Regions from separate parts of the Bradyrhizobium sp. BWC-3-1 genome, predicted to be linked through region 2. Evidence: predicted binding sites of a transcription regulator. Region 2 holds the regulator's gene; each other region holds the start of a gene.
The links. Region 2 encodes LexA, which represses DNA repair genes until DNA is damaged. Its sites were predicted from a motif close to TGTTCNNNNTGTGTTCNG; they were not measured.
Positions count from the first base shown of each region.

Region 1: a site for LexA is predicted at 2,691-2,708, ahead of RX329_RS11435 (ATP-dependent helicase). Genes of this name have one in related genera too.
Region 3: a site for LexA is predicted at 1,385-1,402, ahead of RX329_RS02925 (helicase-related protein). Genes of this name have one in related genera too.
Region 4: a site for LexA is predicted at 3,732-3,749, ahead of RX329_RS03535 (ATP-dependent Clp protease adaptor ClpS). Genes of this name have one in related genera too.

Region 1 covers NZ_CP136625.1:2,355,966-2,361,092, forward strand. Annotated here, with positions in the region: gene RX329_RS11435 (ATP-dependent helicase) at 1-2,526, opposite strand, end outside; gene RX329_RS11440 (DUF1328 domain-containing protein) at 2,768-2,941, shown strand; gene RX329_RS11445 (thioesterase family protein) at 2,947-3,453, opposite strand; gene RX329_RS11450 (FAD-binding oxidoreductase) at 3,541-4,965, shown strand; gene RX329_RS11455 (hypothetical protein) at 5,016-5,127, shown strand, end outside.
Region 2 covers NZ_CP136625.1:4,427,498-4,432,624, reverse strand. Annotated here, with positions in the region: gene RX329_RS21480 (hypothetical protein) at 54-245, shown strand; gene glp (gephyrin-like molybdotransferase Glp) at 484-1,695, shown strand; gene lexA (transcriptional repressor LexA) at 1,872-2,573, shown strand; gene RX329_RS21465 (hypothetical protein) at 3,068-3,502, shown strand; partial or broken gene RX329_RS21460 (ComEC/Rec2 family competence protein) at 3,641-5,127, opposite strand, start outside.
Region 3 covers NZ_CP136625.1:615,726-620,852, forward strand. Annotated here, with positions in the region: gene RX329_RS02920 (DUF3108 domain-containing protein) at 268-1,077, shown strand; gene RX329_RS02925 (helicase-related protein) at 1,667-5,083, shown strand.
Region 4 covers NZ_CP136625.1:734,929-740,055, forward strand. Annotated here, with positions in the region: gene serA (phosphoglycerate dehydrogenase) at 1-222, shown strand, start outside; gene RX329_RS03530 (tannase/feruloyl esterase family alpha/beta hydrolase) at 300-1,958, shown strand; gene RX329_RS03535 (ATP-dependent Clp protease adaptor ClpS) at 1,980-3,698, opposite strand; gene RX329_RS03540 (MarR family winged helix-turn-helix transcriptional regulator) at 3,908-4,375, shown strand; gene RX329_RS03545 (enoyl-CoA hydratase) at 4,393-5,127, shown strand, end outside.

The sequences.
Region 1 (5,127 bases), 2.1 Mb from region 2:
GAAGACGCGGTCGGAGAGGGAGAATTCCGAGGTCGTGCCGGTGGATTTGGCCACCAGCTCGCCCTCGATCGTCAGCGGCCCGCGGCGGCGCGAGGAGAAGCTGCCGAAATCGGGCGAGGACGACTGGGACGAAAACGACGAGGCCTGTTCCTCGAAACTGCCGCGGCCGCCATTGCCGCCGCCACCGCCGCCGCGATTGCGATTGGCCTGGGCGCGCTGCCAGCCCGGGGTCGAATAGGTGGAGCCGAACGCTTCCATGTCGTCGAAGCGGGAGGCGCCGTAGCCGCCGGTGCCGCCCCAGGCCGAGCCGCCCTTGGATTCCGTGATCTCGACATTGGCCGCGGGCAGTTCGTCGAGAAAGCGCGAGGGGATCGTGGTCGACCAGGTGCCGTGGATCCGGCGGTTGGTGGCAAAATAGATTTTGGCGCGGCGGCGGGCCCGGGTCAGGCCGACATGACCGAGCCGGCGCTCTTCCTCGAGGCCGGCGCGGCCCTGTTCGTCCAACGTGCGCTGGCTCGGAAACAGGCCTTCCTCCCAGCCGGGCAGGAACACGTTGTCGAATTCCAGCCCCTTGGCCGAATGCAGCGTCATCAGCGACACCGCGTCCTCGTCGGCGCCGCTGTCGCGGTCCATCACCAGTGAGATGTGCTCCAAAAACCCTTGCAGGTTCTCGAACTCCTCCATCGAGCGCACCAGCTCCTTGAGGTTTTCGAGCCGACCCGCGGCGTCCGCCGAACGGTCCTTCTGCCACATCTCGGTGTAGCCGCTCTCGTCGAGCACGATCTCGGCGAGCTCGGTGTGCGAGGTGACCTCGCGCTGGGCGCGCCAGCGGTCGAACTGGGCGACGACGTCGCGCAAGGAGCCGCGCGCCTTCGGCTTCAGCTCATCGGTCTCGACCACCGCGCGCGCCGCCTCGAACAGCGGGATGCGGCGCTTGCGGGCGTGATCGTGCAGCATCTGCACGGTGGCATCGCCCAGGCCGCGCTTGGGCGTGTTGACGATGCGCTCGAAGGCGAGATCGTCGGCCGGTGAATTGATGACGCGGAGATAAGCCAGCGCATCGCGGATCTCGGCGCGCTCGTAGAAGCGCGGGCCGCCGATGACGCGATAGGGCAGGCCGAGCGTGACGAAGCGGTCCTCGAACTCGCGCATCTGGTAGGAGGCGCGCACCAGAATCGCGATCTCGTTGAGCTTGTCGCCCTGGCGCTGGATCTGCTCGATCTCCTCGCCGATGCCGCGGGCTTCCTCTTCCGAATCCCAAGAGCCTGTTACCGTGACCTTCTCGCCGTCCTGGTCCTCGGTGCGCAGCGTCTTGCCGAGCCGGCCCTCGTTGTGGGCGATCAGGTGCGAGGCGGCGGCGAGGATGTGGCCCGTCGAGCGGTAGTTGCGCTCGAGGCGGATGACCTTGGCGCCGGGGAAATCATGGTCGAAGCGCAGGATGTTGTCGACCTCCGCGCCGCGCCAGCCATAGATCGACTGGTCGTCGTCGCCGACGCAGCAGATGTTTTTGACGTGGCGCGTCTGCTCCTTCTCCCCGCTTGCGGGGTCGCGACGAGCTTCGCTCACGCTGAGAAGGTCAGGATGAGGGGCTGCCTCCACGAGCTCAGCTTGCTGAGAGTCCCCCTCACCCGGATCGCTCGGGCGCGCAATTGCGCTGCCGGGCGATCCGACCTCTCCCCGCACGCGGGGAGAGGCAAAAGAAGTCGGCGCTTGGGACAGCAGCCGCAGCCACAGATATTGAGCGACGTTGGTGTCTTGATACTCATCGACCAGGATGAATTTGAAGCGCTGCTGGTACTGCCGCAGGATATCCGGGTGCTCGCGGAAGATGCGGATGTCCTCGAGCAGCAGATCGCCGAAATCGGCGGCGTTCAGGATCTTCAGCCGCTCCTGGTAGCTCGCATAGAGCTTGCCGCCCTTGCCGTTGGCGAACACGGCGGCTTCGCCCGACGGCACCTGCGACGGCGTCAGGCCGCGGTTCTTCCAGCCGTCGATCAGCCCGGCCAGCATGCGCGCCGGCCAGCGCTTGTCGTCGATATTGTCGGCTTGCAGAAGCTGCTTGAGCAGTCGGACCTGATCGTCGACGTCGAGCACGGTGAAGTTCGACTTGAGCTGCGCCAGCTCGGCGTGGGTGCGCAGGATGCGCCCGCCGATGGAGTGGAAGGTGCCGAGCCACGGCATGCCTTCGACGGCATGGCCGAGCATCTGACCGAGCCGATGTTTCATTTCGCGCGCGGCCTTGTTGGTGAAGGTCACCGACAGGATTTCGGATGGGCGGGCGCGGCCCTGGCTCAGGATGTGGGCGATGCGCGTGGTCAGCACGCGGGTCTTGCCGGTGCCGGCGCCGGCCAGCACCAGAACCGGCCCGTCCAGCGTCTCCACAGCCTCGCGCTGCTCCGGATTGAGCCCGGACAGGTATTGCGGGCCTACCGAGGCGCGCGCACGCGCGGCGATGCCGCCGGCTGCGGGCTGGTGGTCGGGGACGCTCTGGGACGTGATCTTGCTCGGCTCGGTCATGCGAATCATTTGCCCCACGTTGGCACCGCGGGGTGGTGAAAGGGGAGCCTTCTTAACAGGGATTGGTCCCTATATGGGGCCGCGGACAGGGGTTTTCCACGTGCGCCGAAAGCCAATTTGTTCCTGTCGGTCAGGCGAATTTCCGGCTTCAGCGGCCCGGAACCATTGTTCCGAGTTGGCGATTGGTTCTGCAAGTGAGGCGCGTCAGCCGCGCCGATCGCAGACAGACATCGAAACAGAGGTTCGGATCATGCTTAGCTGGGTAGTTACGTTTCTGGTTATCGCCCTGATCGCCGGTATCCTGGGCTTTGGCGGCCTCGCCGGCGCGTCGATCGAAATCGCCAAGATCATCTTCTTCATCGCAGTCGTGTTGTTCCTGGTCTCGGCCGTTGTCGGACTGGCACGGGGTCGTAACAGGGTTTAGCGCGCTTACCGCTTCGAGGGCATCGCCACGTTCCGGCCGATGCCCTCGGGCCGCGGGACGGCGCTGTGGGCCTTGACCACCGCTGCGATGCGCTCACGGATGTCTGGGGGAAAAGCCGCCACCTTTCGTGAGCCCATGTCGATGTGAAGCGACATGTTTTCCGATGTGGCGGACAGCCATCCTTCGGTCGCGTGCCGCAGCTCCTGGAAGGTGTGCAGCCGCTTGTCGTCGGCTTCCAGCAGCCAGACCGAGACCTGCACGAGATCGTCGAGGTGGATTTCGCGCAAATACCGCACGTGGCATTCGGCGGTGAAGGTCGAGCCGCCGCGCTCCTTCATGTAGCCCGGTCCGATCCCGAGCGTCAGCCACATCTGGTCGATCGCGCGGTCGAACATCACGTTGTAATAGGCCATGTTGAGGTGGCCGTTGTAGTCGATCCATTGCGGCTCGATCTGCATGATTGACGAGCGGAACGGCACGCCCTCGATCGTTGTGGCAGCAGTCTCCGGCATGTGTCCTTCCCCAGCTATGCGTCCGGTCGCTTGACTTGACCGGTGAGATGTCCTTTGCCACGGTTCGTCTCGTCGGGAGGAACGTCCGTGGGTACGACCATCACCAATAATCCGCCGCGGCCGGCGCCGAAAGCCCTCGCGAGCGCGCTGGAGCAACTTGCCGCGCGGTTCGGCAACCGCCTCATCACCTCGCAAGCCGTCCGCGAGCAGCACGGCCATACCACCACATGGATCGTGAACCAGCCGCCGGACGGCGTGGTGATGGCGCAGGAGACTGCCGACATCCAGGACGTGGTGCGGATCTGCGCGAAAAACGGCGTGCCCGTCATCGCCTTCGGCACCGGCACCTCGCTCGAGGGCCAGGTCAACGCACCCGCCGGCGGAATCTGCATCGACCTGCGCGACATGAACAAGGTGCTCGCGGTGCATGCCGAGGACCTCGATTGCGTGATCCAGCCCGGGGTCACCCGCAAGGCGCTCAACGAGCATCTGCGCGACCAGGGCCTGTTCTTCCCGATCGACCCCGGCGCGGACGCTTCCCTCGGTGGCATGGCCTCGACCCGCGCTTCCGGCACCAATGCGGTGCGCTACGGCACCATGCGCGACAGTGTGCTGGCGCTGAAAGTGGTCCGCGGCGACGGCGAGATCATCACGACCGGCACGCGTGCGAAGAAATCATCCGCCGGCTACGACCTGACGCATCTGTTCGTCGGCGCCGAGGGCACGCTCGGCATCATCTCGGAGCTGACCATCCGCCTGCGCGGCATCCCCGATACGATCGCGGCCGGAGCGGTGTCGTTCGAGACCGTGCACGGGGCGTGTCAGGCCGTGATCCTGGCGATCCAGACCGGTATTCCCGTGGCGCGCATCGAGCTGCTCAACGCCGCGCAGGTGCGGGCCTGCAACGCCTATTCGAAGTTGACCCTGCCCGAAACGCCGCTGCTGCTGATGGAATTCCACGGCAGCGAGATAGAGGTCGCCGAACAGTCCAAGGCCTTCGGCGAGATCGCCAGGGATTGCGGCGGCGGCGATTTCTCCTGGACCACCAAGCCGGAGGACCGCACAAAACTGTGGCAGGCGCGGCACGACGCCTATTGGTCGGTGAAAGCGCTGCGGCCCGGCGACAGCATCGGGGTGGTCGCGACCGACGTTTGCGTGCCGATCTCGCGGCTTGCCGAATGCGTCGGCGAGACCGAGGAAGATCTCAAGCGCCTCAACCTGTTGTCGCCGATCGTCGGCCATGTCGGCGACGGCAATTTCCACTGCTCGCTGGTCTGCGACACCAACGATGCCGACGAGATGGCGCGCGGCGAGGAGTTCATGCATCGGCTGGTCGAGCGCGCGCAGGCGATGGACGGCACCTGCACTGGCGAGCACGGCATCGGTCAGGGCAAGCAGAAATACCTCAAGGCGGAGCTCGGGCCCGAGGCGATCGACGCGATGCGGGCGCTGAAAAAGGCGCTCGATCCGCAGAACATCTTCAATCCCGGGAAGATCGTACCGGAGGCGTAGCGCGCGGCGTGGCCGCCGTTTATGCTCGCTCCCTCACCACGGAGCAGGCAATGCAGTGGTTCGCGCGCAAGACGCGTCAGGACATCTGGGACGAAGCGATCGAACGGCCGCTCGGCGACATCGAGGCCGCCGAGCGCATCCGTGCGATCTGTGACGCCGCTG
Region 2 (5,127 bases):
CGCCTTCCGGACTCTTAGAGTCCGTTGGGACTTCTACGGACGGATGCATCATCGTGCTGGGCAAAACCTACCTCACCAAGCAGGCCTCTCTTCTTCTTGAATTCGCGAGGACAACTTCAGATTCGGACCTTTCCGCCAAGCTTGTGAGCAAGGCCGCCGACCTGAAATCCCAAGCCGACCCGCTGCCCGACAAGGATCAGGGATCCAAGGCGCCCGACGTAACTCCCGGGCAGGCAGGGAGCTGATCGATTCAGGCCATGGCGCGTTCTCGCCTTGCCATGATTTTCGTCGCTTCCATGACCACTCTCCTGCCGATCTGTGACCTCCTTCGGATCATGCCGCGACGCGCTTGATCCTGCCTTCCGGAACAATGTGAAGGGGCGGGATGACTGTGCCTGCTCAGCCGCTTTTGCCTCTGCGCCTGCGCTCGGCTAGAAGACGTGCGGAACATTCGCCCGAACGTGCCGAGCAGGAGTTTTCGCCGTGGCCTTGATGCCGGTTTCTGACGCGCTTGCCGCGGTGCTGGCGGGTGCAGAGCCGCTGCCGGAAGAAATGATTTCCCTCGACGAGGCCTACCATCGCGTGCTCGCGCGTGACGTCGTGGCGCGGCGCACGCAGCCGCCGCAGGCGATGTCGGCGATGGACGGCTACGCGGTGCGCGCGGCCGATGCCGCGACGATCGATTCGGAGCTCACCGTCATCGGCGAAGTCGCAGCGGGCCGACCGTTCGAGGGGACGGTCGGAGCCGGCGAGGCCGTGCGGATCTTCACCGGCGGCGTCGTTCCCTTTGGCGCGGACGCCGTCGTGATCCAGGAGGACACGATCGCCGCCGGCAAGCGGATCACGATCAAGGAAGCCGCAATCGCCGGCCGGCACATCCGCCCCGCCGGCGTTGATTTCCGCGAGGGCGACGTGCTCCTGCGCAAGGGAAGCCGTTTGACCGAGCGAGACCTCGCGCTCGCCGCCGGGATGAATCATCCGCACCTTGCCGTTGTCAGGCGTCCGAAGGTCGCGATTCTCGCCACCGGCGACGAGCTGGTGATGCCGGGCACCACGCCCGGCCACGGCCAGATCGTCTATTCCAACGGCTACGCCCTGCACGCGCTCGCCCGCAGCGAGGGCGCCGAGACCATCGACCTCGGTATTGCCGCCGACACGCTCGAGGCCACCACCGCCGGCATCCGCCGCGCCCGCGAGAGCGGCGCCGACGTCCTGATCACGACCGGCGGCGCATCGGTCGGCGACCACGATCTGGTCCAGCAGGCACTGCGGGACGAAGGCATCGCGATGGCGTTCTGGAAGATCGCGATGCGGCCAGGCAAGCCGATGATGCACGGGCGACTCGGCGCAATGGGTGTGATCGGCCTGCCGGGCAATCCCGTATCGTCCTACGTGTGCGCTTTCCTGTTCATGGTGCCGCTGATTCGCGCCCTGTCGGGCCGTTCAGTGATTCACCATCGCCGTGAACGCGCCGTGCTCGGCCGCGACGTCGGCGCCAACGACCAGCGCGAGGACTATCTGCGCGCGCATCTTGAGGAGCGTGACGATGGCACACGCGTCGTTGTTCCCGTCAATCATCAGGACTCTTCGCTGCTTGCGAATCTCGCTGCAGCACAGGTACTTCTCGTCCGCGCACCATTCGCGCCGAAGGCCGAAGCCGGCACGGCTTGCGAAGTGTTGCGGCTCCCCGTCTGAGCGCCCCCGCAACGCGCGTTCCGCGCACTTTGCTCTGTTCACGGTAAATTAAGCAGTTGCGGAACATGTATCGAACATATAGTGTCTGTTCATGATTTGTTTCGAGCATGCAGCGGCTTATGGCCGAATTCAGCGTCTCGGAATCGGACGACATCAACCGGGGGACTTTGGTCGAGATGTTAACGCGCAAACAATACGAGCTTCTGCGGTTCATCAGTGAACGTCTGAAGGAAAGCGGCGTGCCGCCCTCCTTCGACGAGATGAAGGATGCGCTCGATCTGCGCTCGAAGTCGGGCATCCATCGCCTGATCACGGCGCTCGAGGAGCGTGGCTTCATCCGACGCCTGCCCAACCGCGCCCGTGCGATTGAAGTCATCAAGCTGCCGGAGCTCCAGGCAGCCGCTGGCAGCCGCCGCGGCTTCACGCCGAGCGTCATCGAGGGCAATCTCGGCAAGGTGCGTGCGAGCGCGAGCCTGCCCGCTGACGAGGGCGAACGTCCCGTCGCGGTGCCGGTGATGGGCCGCATCGCGGCCGGCACGCCGATCGAGGCGTTGCAGACCCGCAGCCATACTATCAGCGTACCGCCTGACATGCTCGGCTCGGGCGAGCATTACGCGCTGGAAGTGCGCGGCGACTCGATGGTCGAAGCCGGCATTCTCGACGGCGACATGGCCCTGATCCAGCGCAACGAGAGCGCCGATACCGGCGACATCGTGGTGGCGCTGATCGACGACGAGGAAGCGACGCTGAAGCGCTTCCGCCGTCGCGGCGCCTCGATCGCGCTCGAGCCCGCCAACGCGGCCTATGAGGTCCGCATCCTGCCGCCCAACCGGGTGAAGATTCAGGGCAAGCTGATCGGGCTTTACCGGAAGTACTGATACCGGGAGTCCTTTCTATCGGCAGTACTTCATATCGGAAGCACTTCATGCCGGAGGTGCTTGGCGCCTCGCGCGCTTCCGATCGGCATCGCCGGTCAGAGATTGGAGCGGATCATCGTCCGCTCCGGCTGGATAGCCTTTCTGGTTCTGCACAGACTATCCGGCCCCTCCTCCAACGCTGGCTCCTCGCCACGCCGACGAAGCAGCACCGCTTCAAGCAGCACCGCTTCGCGGCTCGGTTGTTCGAGGAAACAGCGACCAGCGGTCAAGTTCGGCCGTTGCAGCCAAGTTGGCAATGTTCGCGTACGCGCCTCCCGAATGCATCGCGGCGAGCTTTGTTCCTATTGAATTCGGGAAAGATAATGTGATCGCGGCTTGCGGAAGCCAGCCGCAGATTTGCCCACAACCAAGCACAGCGTTCGTGCTTCCACTCTGATAGAGGCCTGCGCCTCGATAAGAGACGCGGGTTGCTATCCCAGCATGAGGAGCACCCGATGTGTGACTACAGCCTACATGCCGTCGCGTCGCGCCCCGCCGAAGTCGGCGAGACGATCGTCACGACAAGCTTCCGCGGCACCTCGACGCGCGGCTTCGCCTCTGCAGCCGATCCGTCCGTCGCCGTCTGCCTGCTGCCGGGGACGGAGCTCGCCTTCGCCGACGACGTCCGCTACGACAATCGCTGGATCTGGACGCGCACCATCAATTCCCGCGTCGGCAAGTTCGGCAAGATCGATCCGCACGTTCCCGACCGCCATCATGATGCGATCGAATTCCCCGACGGCAAATACGTGCTGGTGACGCAGCTCGTCGAAGGCCAGCGCGCGACGGTGCTGCAACTGCCGGTGACTCAGTCGGTCACCGAGCGCGAGCACAAGGCGCAGATCACCGCCGACAGGCAGCCGACCGTCACGCACCTGCCGATCGGCTGACAGAGCCGCCCTCCGGCTACGAGGTCGGAGGTCAGGATTGAATCGCCATCGCCGGCCGTGGCCGGCGAGATGGTGTGGTTTGCGCCCCGCGAATCCGAACGGACGCACCGAACCACTGCGTTGCTCCGCACCATCAGATCAATCGTCGGCTTGCAGGTCGGTGTCCGCCGGCGTTGCGTCCTTGATGCGAGGCGCGGTCGACTTTGGCGCGAGGCTGCCGTCGAAATCACCCTCGCCGGCGCCGGCCGGCAACCAGGGGCGGCTCGTGCCTCTCGCCCTCACTGCCTGAACCACAAAACCGTCACCACGCTGCGTCAGCGCCAGCGCGCTCTGGCTGGCGAGCCGCTGCCGATCGACCACCATCGCCGCGCAATCGGGCGGCGCGGGACGAGTCGTCACCACCAGGGCGGCCCGACTGCAATCGTCTGCGAGAGCGTCGACGCGCAGTGCCAGCGCGACCAGCCTCCCGTCGGCCAGTGGCGTCACGCAGCCGGATTCGTCGCAGGACACGCCATCGGCAAGCGAGGCTCTGCCCGCCTCGCGCGGATCGGCGTCGGCAGCGAGCCATTCCTTGAGCAGAAAGCCGTCCTTGTTCGTCCTGATCAGGTGCAGATATCCGTCCCTGCCCCGCACCGCGACGCTCGCGCCATCCCCGGCAATCAGGATGTCGGGCTGCCGCGCCGACAGTCCCCAGAGGATCGCTGCCAGCAGCACCAGGGCGCCGGACCAGCGCAGCGGCGTGCGCAACAAGCCGAGCACAATGATTCCCAGGCTCGCCGCGATCAGCGGCGCGATCCCGAACGCCGGGATGCGGCCCACCGCGCCCGGCAAGGCCGCGACCCAGCGCGAGACCGCGACCATCCACTCGATGCCAATCCCCATCAGCCACCAGAACACGCTGTCCAGCCCGAACGGCGCAGCAAGCAGCCCCAACAGCCCCGCCGGCATCACCAGCGCAGAGACCACGGGCATCGCGCCGAGATTGGCGAGCACGCCGAACGGCGTGACACGGTGGAAATGAAAGGCGGCATAGGGCGTGGTCGCAAGTCCCGCAATCAGCGAAGCCATGAACAGCATCGCAATCTCGCGCCCACCCCACATCGCAATGCGCGCAGTCGCCGAATTGTCCGGCGAGGCAAACAAATTGGGCATGCCGATTTGCACCAGTGCGACCAAGCCGAGCGTTGCCGCAAACGACATCTGAAAACTCGGATGCACCAGCGCTTCCGGCGCGACCGCCAGCACGATCAGCGCAGCCACAGCAAGCGTGCGGAAGGTGATGGCGCGGCGATCGACCATCACCGCGATCAGCACCACCGCCGTCATGAAGAACGACCTTTGCGTGGCGACCTCCGCGCCCGACAGCAGCAGGTAGAACGCAGCGGCGACCAGCGCGGCGGCGGCCGACCATTTCTTGATGGCGAAGCCGGCTGCCAGTCCGGGGATCAGAGCGAGCAGCGCGCGCACCGCGAAGAACACGACGCCGGCAACGACGGCCATGTGATAAACCGGAGATCGAGAGCACGTGGCCGAGGCCGGAGATGAACATCGCATCGTTGACGGGCGTGGTGATCGCATCGCGCCGCCCGGTGAGCAGCGCGGTCGCGATCGCCCGATTGTCGCCG
Region 3 (5,127 bases), 3.8 Mb from region 2:
GCGCTTTTCAGTCCCACCCCGATCACCAAAACGGCAATGATTATCGCGCCTTACCATCACATAAAGGGCGTATTCGCGCCCGAAAAGTCCGGTGGAGTTCCGGACGCGGATAGGCCCGGACGCATTGCTTGGCGCGGTATTTGGCTTAAGTAACAACCGTTCGCGCCCCGATTGGATTGTTTCGTGCTCACAACGCCTCATCTTGCGCCCGGCCTGCGCTCAGCGGAGCGGCGCGCGAGGAATCCGCGCGCTGCCGGCCGCTGGGTCATGGCGGCCCTTGGCGGGCTGGTCTTGGCGTGGGCGGCGGAGCCCGCGGCGGCGCAGGGCAAGCTCGAGGCGCAATATGAGGCGACGCTGGCGGGCATTCCCGTCGGCAAGGGCGCCTGGAATATCGACATCCAGGACGACGTGTTCGCGGCCGCGGCCTCCGGCGGCACCTCGGGGCTTCTAAAATCCTTCGCGGGCGGGTCGGGCACCGGCGCCTCGCAAGGGCGCGTGGTCAACGGCGCGCTGGTCGCGACCGGCTACCAGGCCTCCACCACCACCTCGAAGAAGACCGAAGAGATCCGCATCACGCTCGACAAGGGCAATGTGAAGGATTTTGCCATCCTGCCGGAGCCGCCGGTCGATCCCGACCGCATCGTCGTCACCGATGCGCATCGCCGCGGCGTCTGGGACCCGATGACGGCCTCGCTGGTGCGCGTATCCGGCACCGGCGACGTGCTGTCGGCGGACGCCTGCCACGGCAGCGCCGCCGTGTTCGACGGCCGCATGCGCTATGAGCTCAAGCTCGATTTCAAGCGCATGGAGAACGTCAAGGCGGAGAAGGGCTATCACGGCCAGGTCGTGGTCTGCTCGCTGTATTTCGTGCCCATCGCCGGCTACATCCCCGACCGTCCCGTGATCAAATATCTCGCCGCCCAGCGCAACATCGAGGTCGCGTTCGCGCCGATCGCCGGCACGCGCATCCTGGTCCCGTTCTGGCTGAAAGTGCCGACGCCGCTCGGGCCGGCCATGCTGGAAGCGACCAGCTTCATCACCAGCGCCCAGCCGCCCAAGGTCGCGAAGACGCAGTAGGCCTGCCGTCCCTGCGCTGATCTCCCTTTTGGCGAAAATAAATGCGAGCGATGTCAATGACATGCCTACTGTGCATGGGGTTGTTTTCGCGCTTTTTGTTTGGAGCGGGTCGAGAACCGGGAATCCATTTGACTCCTCCCCGATTCTGATTCGACTCCGCGCCGTCCCCAGCTTTAACGAATCCGCCACCGAAACGTCGCTTGTGCGGCGGGCCAAAACTCCATCTAGTGCGACCCAACAAGCCTCCCGCGACATCTTGCGTGAACGGAACAGGACTCAAGGGGGAGTCAGCGATTCGGCCGCGATTCGTTCTCAACTCGTTCCGAAGCTTAAAGCCAACGCGAAAAGCGTCAAAGTGAGACAGTTGCGCTGGGTTCAGGGAGAGGCGCCGCATTCTCCGCCGTCATGCCCCGGCTTGACCGGCGCATCCAGTACGCCGCGCCCTCTCGGTTTGATCTGCGCCGCCTCTGGAATACTGGATCGCCCGGTCGAGCCGGGCGATGACACCAGCGCGTGAGGCGGGCCCTTCGCGCCACCGCCCCAAAACAGCACTGACATTCGCCCCAATCGCCATTACCTAATCCCCCAGATGCCTTTTTCCTCCTCTCCCTTCGCTTCCGAGCGGCTTCCCGGCGCCGGCGTCACTGCGGTGCTTGGTCCCACCAACACCGGCAAGACCCATCTCGCCATCGAGCGGATGCTCGCGCATCCCTCCGGCATGATCGGGCTGCCGCTGCGCCTGCTGGCGCGCGAGGTCTACAACAAGATCGCAGCAAGGCTCGGCCCCGATGCCGTCGCGCTCGTGACCGGCGAGGAGAAGATCAAGCCGAAAGCGCCGCGCTATTGGGTCTCGACCGTCGAGGCGATGCCGCGGGATCTCGACGTCTCGTTCCTCGCCGTCGACGAGGTGCAGATCGCATCTGATCTGGAACGCGGCCACGTCTTCACCGATCGCATCCTCAACCGCCGCGGCCGCGACGAGACGCTGCTGCTCGGCGCTGCGACCATGCGCCCGATCATCGAGCGGCTGCTGCCGGGCGTCTCCATGATCACGCGGCCGCGCCTGTCGCAGCTGGAATTCGCGGGTGATCGCAAGATCACGCGGCAGCCGCGCCGCACCGCCATCGTCGCCTTCTCGGCCGACGAGGTCTACGCCATCGCCGAGCTGATCCGCCGCCAGCATGGCGGCGCCGCCGTGGTGCTGGGTTCGCTGTCGCCGCGCACCCGCAACGCGCAGGTCGCGATGTTCCAGAACGGCGAGGTCGATTACCTCGTCGCCACCGACGCCGTCGGCATGGGCCTCAATCTCGACGTCGACCACGTCGCCTTTGCCTCCGACCGCAAGTACGACGGCTACCAGTTCCGCCGCCTGACGCCGTCCGAATTCGCCCAGATCGCCGGCCGCGCCGGCCGCGCCACCCGCAACGGCACCTTCGGCACCACCGGCCGCTGCGGCCCGTTCGAGCCCGAGCTCGTCAATGCGCTGCAGAACCACACCTTCGATCCCGTGAAGGTTTTGCAATGGCGCAATTCGAAGCTGGATTTTGCTTCCCTCGGCGCGCTCCAGGTCTCGCTGAACCTGGCCCCCGGCCACGAGGCGCTGACGCGCGCGCCGATTGCCGAGGACATGCGCGTGCTCGACCACGCCGCCCGCGACGCCGAGGTGCGCGATGTCGCGCATGGCAAGGACGCCGTGGAACGGCTGTGGGAGGCCTGCCAGGTCCCGGATTATCGAAAGCTGTCGCCGGCCGCCCATGCTGAGCTGGTGACGACGCTGTACGGCTTCCTGATGCGGAAGGGATGCATCCCCGACGCCTGGTTCAGGACCCAGATCGACCAGGCCGACCGCGTCGACGGCGATATCGACACGCTGTCGGCCCGGATCGCGCAGATTCGCACCTGGACCTTCGTCGCCAACCGCCCCGACTGGCTGAAAGACCCCGAACGCTGGCAGGGGATCGCCCGCGAGGTCGAAAATAAATTATCGGATGCGCTCCATGAACGCTTGACTGAGCGTTTCGTTGATCGCCGGACCAGTGTATTGATGCGCCGCCTGCGGGAGAACACGAGCTTGAATACGGAAATCGGCAAGACCGGCGAAGTCATCGTCGAAGGCCATGTCATCGGCCGCCTCGATGGCTTCACCTTTGCACCGGATGCGGCGGAAGCCGGCTCCGATGCGAAAGCGTTGCAGGCTGCAGCGCAGGCCGTGCTCGCCGGCGAGATCAACGCGCGCGCCGAAAAACTGAGCAATGCGCCGGACGAGCAGTTCGTGCTGACCTCGGAAGGCATCATCCGCTGGACCGGCGACGCCGTGGCGCGGCTGTCTGCCGCAGAGGAGGCGCTGCATCCGCGCATCCGCATCATCTCCGACGAACGCCTCACGGGCGCCCCCCGCGACAAGGTGCAGGCCCGGCTCGAGCTCTGGCTCAAGACGCATATCGAAAAGCTGCTCGGGCCGCTGTTCGAGCTCAGCAAGGCCGAGGACGTCACCGGCATCGCCCGCGGCATCGCCTATCAACTCGTCGAGGCGCTCGGCGTGCTGGAGCGCCCGAAGATCGCCAACGAGCTGAAGGATCTCGACCAGCCCTCGCGGGCGACCTTGCGCAAATACGGCGTCCGCTTCGGCGCCTATCACCTCTATTTCCCCGGCCTGCTCAAGCCGGCCGGGCGTGCGCTGGCCGCGCTGCTCTGGGCGCTGAAGCAGGACAATGTCGATCCCTCCGCGCTGTCGGGCGCGCAGCATCTGGCAAGCTCCGGCCGCACCTCGTTCCCGGTCGACAAGCAGCTGCCGCGCGATGCCTATCGCGTGCTCGGCTACAAGCAGGCCGGCGAGCGCGCCGTGCGCGTCGATATCCTCGAGCGCCTGGCCGATCTGATCCGTCCGGCGCTGGCCTGGCGCGAGAACGCGTCTGGCGAAAAGCCCGCCGGGGCATTCGACGGCCGCAGCTTTGTGGTGACGCAGGCGATGACCTCGCTCACCGGCTCCGCCGGCGAAGACTTTGCCTCCGTGCTGCGTGCGCTCGGCTATCGCATGGACAAGCGCCCGCCGCTGCCGGCGAAGCCGGCTGCGGCTGTTGCCGAGACGCCTATTGCTGACGCGCCTGTTGCTGAAGCCTCCAGCGAAGAGACGCCCGCAACCGAAACGCCGGTCGAGGACGCCGCAACCCCTGCGGATGCCGCGATCGAAGCCGCTGCCGAGCCTGTGACCGTCGAAGACGCGCCCGGGATGGAGCAGCACGACGAGCCCGCGCATGACGAGCCGGCGCTCGAAGCTTCCGTCACGCCGGAAGACGCTCCCGGCATCGCGCCACCTGCGGAAGAGCCTGTTGCCCCCGCTGAAGCTGTCGAAACCGCACCTGCCGAAACCGCGCCTGCAGAGACCGCTGCAACTGAAGCCGCTGCGTCGGCCGATGCGGCAGCGCCCGTGGAAGCCGCGGCGACGCCCGCCGAGCCCGAGCTCATTGAGGTCTGGCGTCCCGCGGGCCGTCACGATGATCGCAAGCCGCGCCACGAGCGCCATCGCAACCAGCGTCATCACCAGCCGCGTCCACAGGCGGCCGCTGAAGCCGGCGCTGCGCCTGCCGAAGGCGAAGCCCAGCCTGCCGCCGACGGCGAGAAGCGCGGTGAGCGCCATCGCCATGGCGGCGGTCATCGTCGAGATGGTGGCAGGGACTTCCGCAAGCCGCGAGAAGGTAGCGCCGAAGCTGCGCCGCGTCCCGAGGGCCGCGACGACAAGAACCGCCGCTTCGAGGGCAAAAATGGCGGCAACAAGGACCGCGACAACAAGGACCGCAACAAGGGCAAGTTCGGCGGCGATCGCGACAAGGGCCGCGATAACCGTGGCCGCGACCGCGACAAGGGCCGCGACCGCCAGGGCGGCCCGTCGCTGCGGCCCTACGCATCGAGCGCCACCCCGCGCGAGCGCGATCGTCCGGTCGATCCGAACTCGCCGTTCGCGAAGCTCGCTGCGCTGAAGGAGCAGCTGTCCGGGCGTAAGGAGTGAGCCCACGACCGAGCGGCAGCGCATCGACAAATGGCTGTGGCACG
Region 4 (5,127 bases), 3.7 Mb from region 2:
TTCAGCCACGTCCATCGCAACGTGCCCGGCATGCTGCGCCGGCTCAACGAGGTCTTCCTCCAGCGCGACATCAATATCGCCGCGCAATATCTGGAGACCTCCGGCGACCTCGGTTACGTCGTGCTCGATGCCGACCTCGGCGGCCAGGATTCAGGCGCGCTGCTGCAGCAGATCCGCAGCCTCGAGGGCACCGTCGGCGCGCGGCTGGTGTTTGAGCACTAGCACTGCATTGACGAGCGGCCGCAGGGCGCCTTGAATGCGGCCTGCTGGCAGAACGAACAGAAACTCAGGGGGAAACGATGGCGCAAATCCATGTGAAGCTGTGCGCATTGCTGGTGGGCGCAGCGGGCGCGCTGGGCGCGAATTCCGCTTCAGCGGTGACGCTGACTGAGGATGCGGACACTGTCTGCAACGGCCTCGTCGGCGGCGCCGACGCCGTGATCGATTCGGCGACGTTGCTGGCGCCCTCGCAACTGGCCGTCGCCGAACGCGGCCCGACGCCGTCGGGGCGCGTCACGCCCGCCAATCCCGGCTTCTGCAAGGTGCTCGGCCACATCGATCCCACCGATCCCAAGGCGCCGCCGATCAAGTTTCAGGTCAATTTGCCCGTCGAATGGAACGGCCGTTCGCTGCAATATGGCGGCGGCGGATTCAATGGCGTGCTGATCACGGGCCTGGCGCTGCCGCCGGCCTATCCCTTCGACAAGCCGTCGCCGCTCGCGCGCGGCTTCGTCACCTACGGCACCGATTCCGGTCACGAGTCCAAGCCGGGCGAGCCGCCGCAGCTGTTCGCGCTCAACGACGAAGCCTTCGAGAATTTCGCCCATCGCGCCTACAAGAAGGTGCGCGATGCCGCCGTCGCGCTGATGCAGCGCGCTTACGGCAAGGCGCCGGAGAAAATGTACTTCATGGGGTCGTCCGAAGGCGGCCGCGAAGGCCTCACCATGGCGCAGCGCTACCCTGATGATTTCGACGGCATCTTTGCTCGCGTGCCCGTCATCAACTGGGTCGGCCTGCAGCATGCCGGCACGCGTTCGGGGCTCGTGACCATGGGCGATGGCTGGATCAATCCGGCGCAGGTGAAGCTAGTCGGCGATGCCGTGCGGGCCGCTTGCGACAAGGCCGACGGCTCCGATGACGCGCTGGTGCAAGATCCCGTTTCCTGCAAGGCGGCCTTCAAGGCGGAGACGCTGCGTTGCGCGAGCGGCAAGACGGGCGATCAGTGCCTCACCGACGCACAGATCAAGGCGATCGAGACCTTGCATGCGACCTACAAATTCCCGTTCGCGCTCGCCAATGGCCTCGACGATTATCCAGGCTGGGGCGTGTCGGGCGAGGACACGCCGGCGGTCGGCCCGACCGGCGGCTGGGTCGCGTGGTGGCTTGGCACGGCGCCTCCCGCGCAGCCGCCCGCGCCCAATAATGGCATCGCCTGGATCTACGGCGCCGGCGGCATCCAATACGTGTTCGCGCGCGATCCCAAGCTCGACGTGACGACGTATAAGCCCGAAGCGCACAAGGCGCGGCTGCTCGAGGTCTCCAGCCTGATGGATTCCACCGACCCCGACCTCAGCCGCTTCCGCGCTCGCGGCGGCCGGCTGATCATGCTCGAACATATGGCGGACTACGCGCAAAGCCCCTATGCCGGCATCCGCTATTTCGAGAACGTCGAACGCAAGGTCGGCAAAGCCGAGACGGCCGAGTTCGCGCGGCTCTACACCGCGCCAGGGGTCGACCATGTCGGCTCCGGCGCGCCGGCCAATGTCGACATGCTGAGCGTGCTGGTCGACTGGGTCGAAAAGGGCAGGGCGCCCGGCGATCTGGAAGTTACCGAGCAGAAGGTCGAGGCGCCGTCGTTTGCGACGCTTCGCGCGCTGCCGCTGTGCCGCTGGCCAACGTGGCCGCACTACAAGAGCGGCCCAGTGACGGAGGCGTCGAGCTTCACCTGCGCGCCGTAGCAGGCGCGCCACTTCGGAGCGTCACCCGGTGGCCATTGCCTGCGCGCCGCCGAGCAGCTGCGCGTTAAGCCGGCCGCCGGAGAACAGCATGTCGTCAAGGGCTTCGTCGATATCGGCGGAGATCACGGTGTTGCCGCCGTCCCGCGCGATGCTTCCTTGCGCCAGTCGTCGCATCAATTCCTTGATGAAGGCGCAACTTGTGCCCGCGCTGCGCCGGGCAGCCTCTGCGATCACCGCCCCATCGAGCGGCAGTCCCTTGCCGTAGAGCCGGACCAGCTTGCCGCGGCCGGTCTCGTCGGGCAGCGGCACTTCGATGGCTTGATCGATGCGGCCGGGACGACCCGCGAGAGCTCCCTCGAGGTCCTCCGGCCGATTGGTGGTCAGGACGAACAGGATGTCGGCATCTTCCTTCAGCCCGTCCATCTCGTTGAGCAGCTTGTTCAGCATGGATTCCTCACACGGCCCCATGTCATCGCGGTCACGGGCGATGAGATCGACATCCTCGATCACCACCATCGACGGCTGGAGCAGCCGTGCCAGGCTCATATAGGCGCCGAGCAAACCGATCTGCTCGGCCGTGATGATCAGCGTCGTATGCCCGGGCAAATGCGTTGCCAGATAGCGGATCGTGTGGGTCTTGCCGGTGCCCGGCGGCCCGTACAGCAAGATGCCTTTGCGTGTCGATTGGCCCAGCCGGCGCAATTGGTCTCGGGTGTTGACGAAGGTCAGAACGTTGCGATCGAGCAGCCGCAGGGTCTGCTCCGGCAGGATCACCTCGTCGCGCGTGACCTGCGGCAAGCGATGCACCGTGATGCCGCGCGAGCGACCGCGATAGTCGGAATCGGCATCGAGCGACAGGATCTTGCCGCGATAGGTCCGCGCAGCCTGTACGGCTTCTTCCAATTCACTGAAGCATTGCTGGACGAGAGCCGCGCCTGCGGAACCTGAGGGTACCAGGATTTCGATCCGAATTCCGGGCTCGCGACTGTATTCGCGGTGTGCGCAGAGCAAAACCGCATAGCGGAGATGATCCTGCTCACACAGCCACAGCCCGTTATCCAGACACTTGACCGGGCTCTTCTCGCCTACGTCGACGTCGGAATATTGCAGCGGGGCAATCGCGATCGCATAGCGGCCCTCCTTGAGCAGTCGTGGAATCGACAGCGTTTCGTAGCGCTGCTCCTCGTTCAGTCCCACCAGCCGGATGGCCTTGCCGAAGAGCCGGTCGACGGCGGCCTGGAGATCGACCCGCATGTGGCCAGGAAACTGGCGGATCGTGGTCACGAGTTTGCTGCGCGCGGTGCTGGCAAGGTGCCAATCGAGAACGTCGCAAGCAAAGTCGAAATCTTCCTCTTGTTCGTTCGAGGGTTCATCCGCCGCACGCATGCAGTCGCTGCACAGCCAGACCGTTCGGTCGCCGATACGAACGTCGGTCTGTCCCTCAGGCTTGCCACAGAGTTCGCAAGGAGTCTTGACCGCCTCTAGCGTGACCTGCAGTTGGTGGCCGGCCAATTCGATGGATTGTTGCGCAGATTTGAAAAGGGCTTCGGCAACCGATTGCGGGTAAGGTCCGCAAACCGCTTTTTCCTTCTGCTCGATCTGGGTGATCAGCGCGGTCGCTTCACGGTCTGATTTGCCGAAAACCTGCCGAAGCAGATCCATCACGAATTGGTCCGGCGTATCATCGTCATTATGAATTACGAGCTGGGTCGGCTGGTTCTCGCCACGCATACTGTTCATCACGAAAGGTCTCCGGGACAATCTATGATTGAATAGAACGAATAGAGAACATAAAAGGAAGCGGCCGTCAAGCGTGACGGCGGCGGCTAATTGCGATTGGTGGGTGAGGTCCTGGTGCGCCGGGGCGGCCCTGTTCCTCGACGACTGCCGCGGCACATGTCCAGCTGCCGTCCTTTGACAATCTGATCCGCCTCGATTATCTATTTCGCATGCGAAATAAAGACGCGGGCGCGAGACACCATCGGTTGATCTACCTGTTGAGCGTGGCGCAGCGGCGCGTGCAGCGCTGGATGGCGGCGCAGCCTTCGAGCGAGGTCACGCCGGCGCAAGCGGGGCTGCTGTTCATCCTCGGCAAGCAGAACGGCGTCCTGATGGGTGAGGTGGGCGCGGCGCTCGACATGGGGCCGGCCGGCATCTCGGGGCTGGTCGACCGTACGGCGGCGGCTAAACTGGTCGAGCGGCGCGCGGATCACGAGGATGGTCGCGCCTGGCGCGTCTGGCTGACGCCGAAGGGGCGGACGGCACTGGCGCAGGCGAAGGCCAGCGCGGCACAGGTCAACGCGGCGTTGACGGACGGATTCACCAGTGCGGAGATCGATATCGTCGCGCGCTGGCTGACCAGCATTCAGGACAAGTTTCCAAGACAGCTTTCAACAGAGCTTTCTAGAGATCCATAGGAATAGAGGAGAGACCCATGACCGAGCACGTCCGGATCCGGAACGACGGCGGAATTCTCACGCTCACGCTGGCACGCCCCGACAAGAAGAATGCGCTGACGGATGCGATGTACGGCAAGCTCGCCGATGCCATCGAATCAGCCGAGCACGATCCGTCGGTCCGCGTGATCCTGATCCGCGGCGAAGGCGACATGTTTACCGCCGGCAACGATGTCGGCGAGTTCGCGGCGGTCGCGGCGGGCAAGTCGGAAGGAAGCCGCAACGTCGTGCGCTTCATCCAGTCGCTGGCGCGCTGCTCCCGGCCCTTGGTGGCCGCGGTGCAGGGCCGCGCCGTCGGCGTCGGCACCACGATGCTGCTGCATTGCGACCTCGTCGTGCTTGCCGCCAACGCGCAATTGTCGACGCCCTTCGTCAGCCTCGCACTGGTGCCGGAAGCAGCTTCCAGCCTGCTGATGCCGGCGCGCATCGGCTATGCGCGGGCCTACGAGATGTTCGCGCTGGGCGAGACGGTGCCGGCCAAATCCGCGCTGGAATGGGGGCTCGCCAACCGCGTCGTGCCGCTCGACAAGCTCGATGCCGAGGCGCTCGCGCTGGCGCAGCGTCTTGCCCGTCAGCCGGCCGGCGCACTCACCGCCACCAAGAAGCTGATGCGCAACGGCGAGACGCTGGTCGCGCAGATGAATGCCGAAGGCGAGCAGTTCGGGCTGCGCCTGCGCACCGCTGAGGCGCGCGAGGCCTTCACGGCGTTCGCG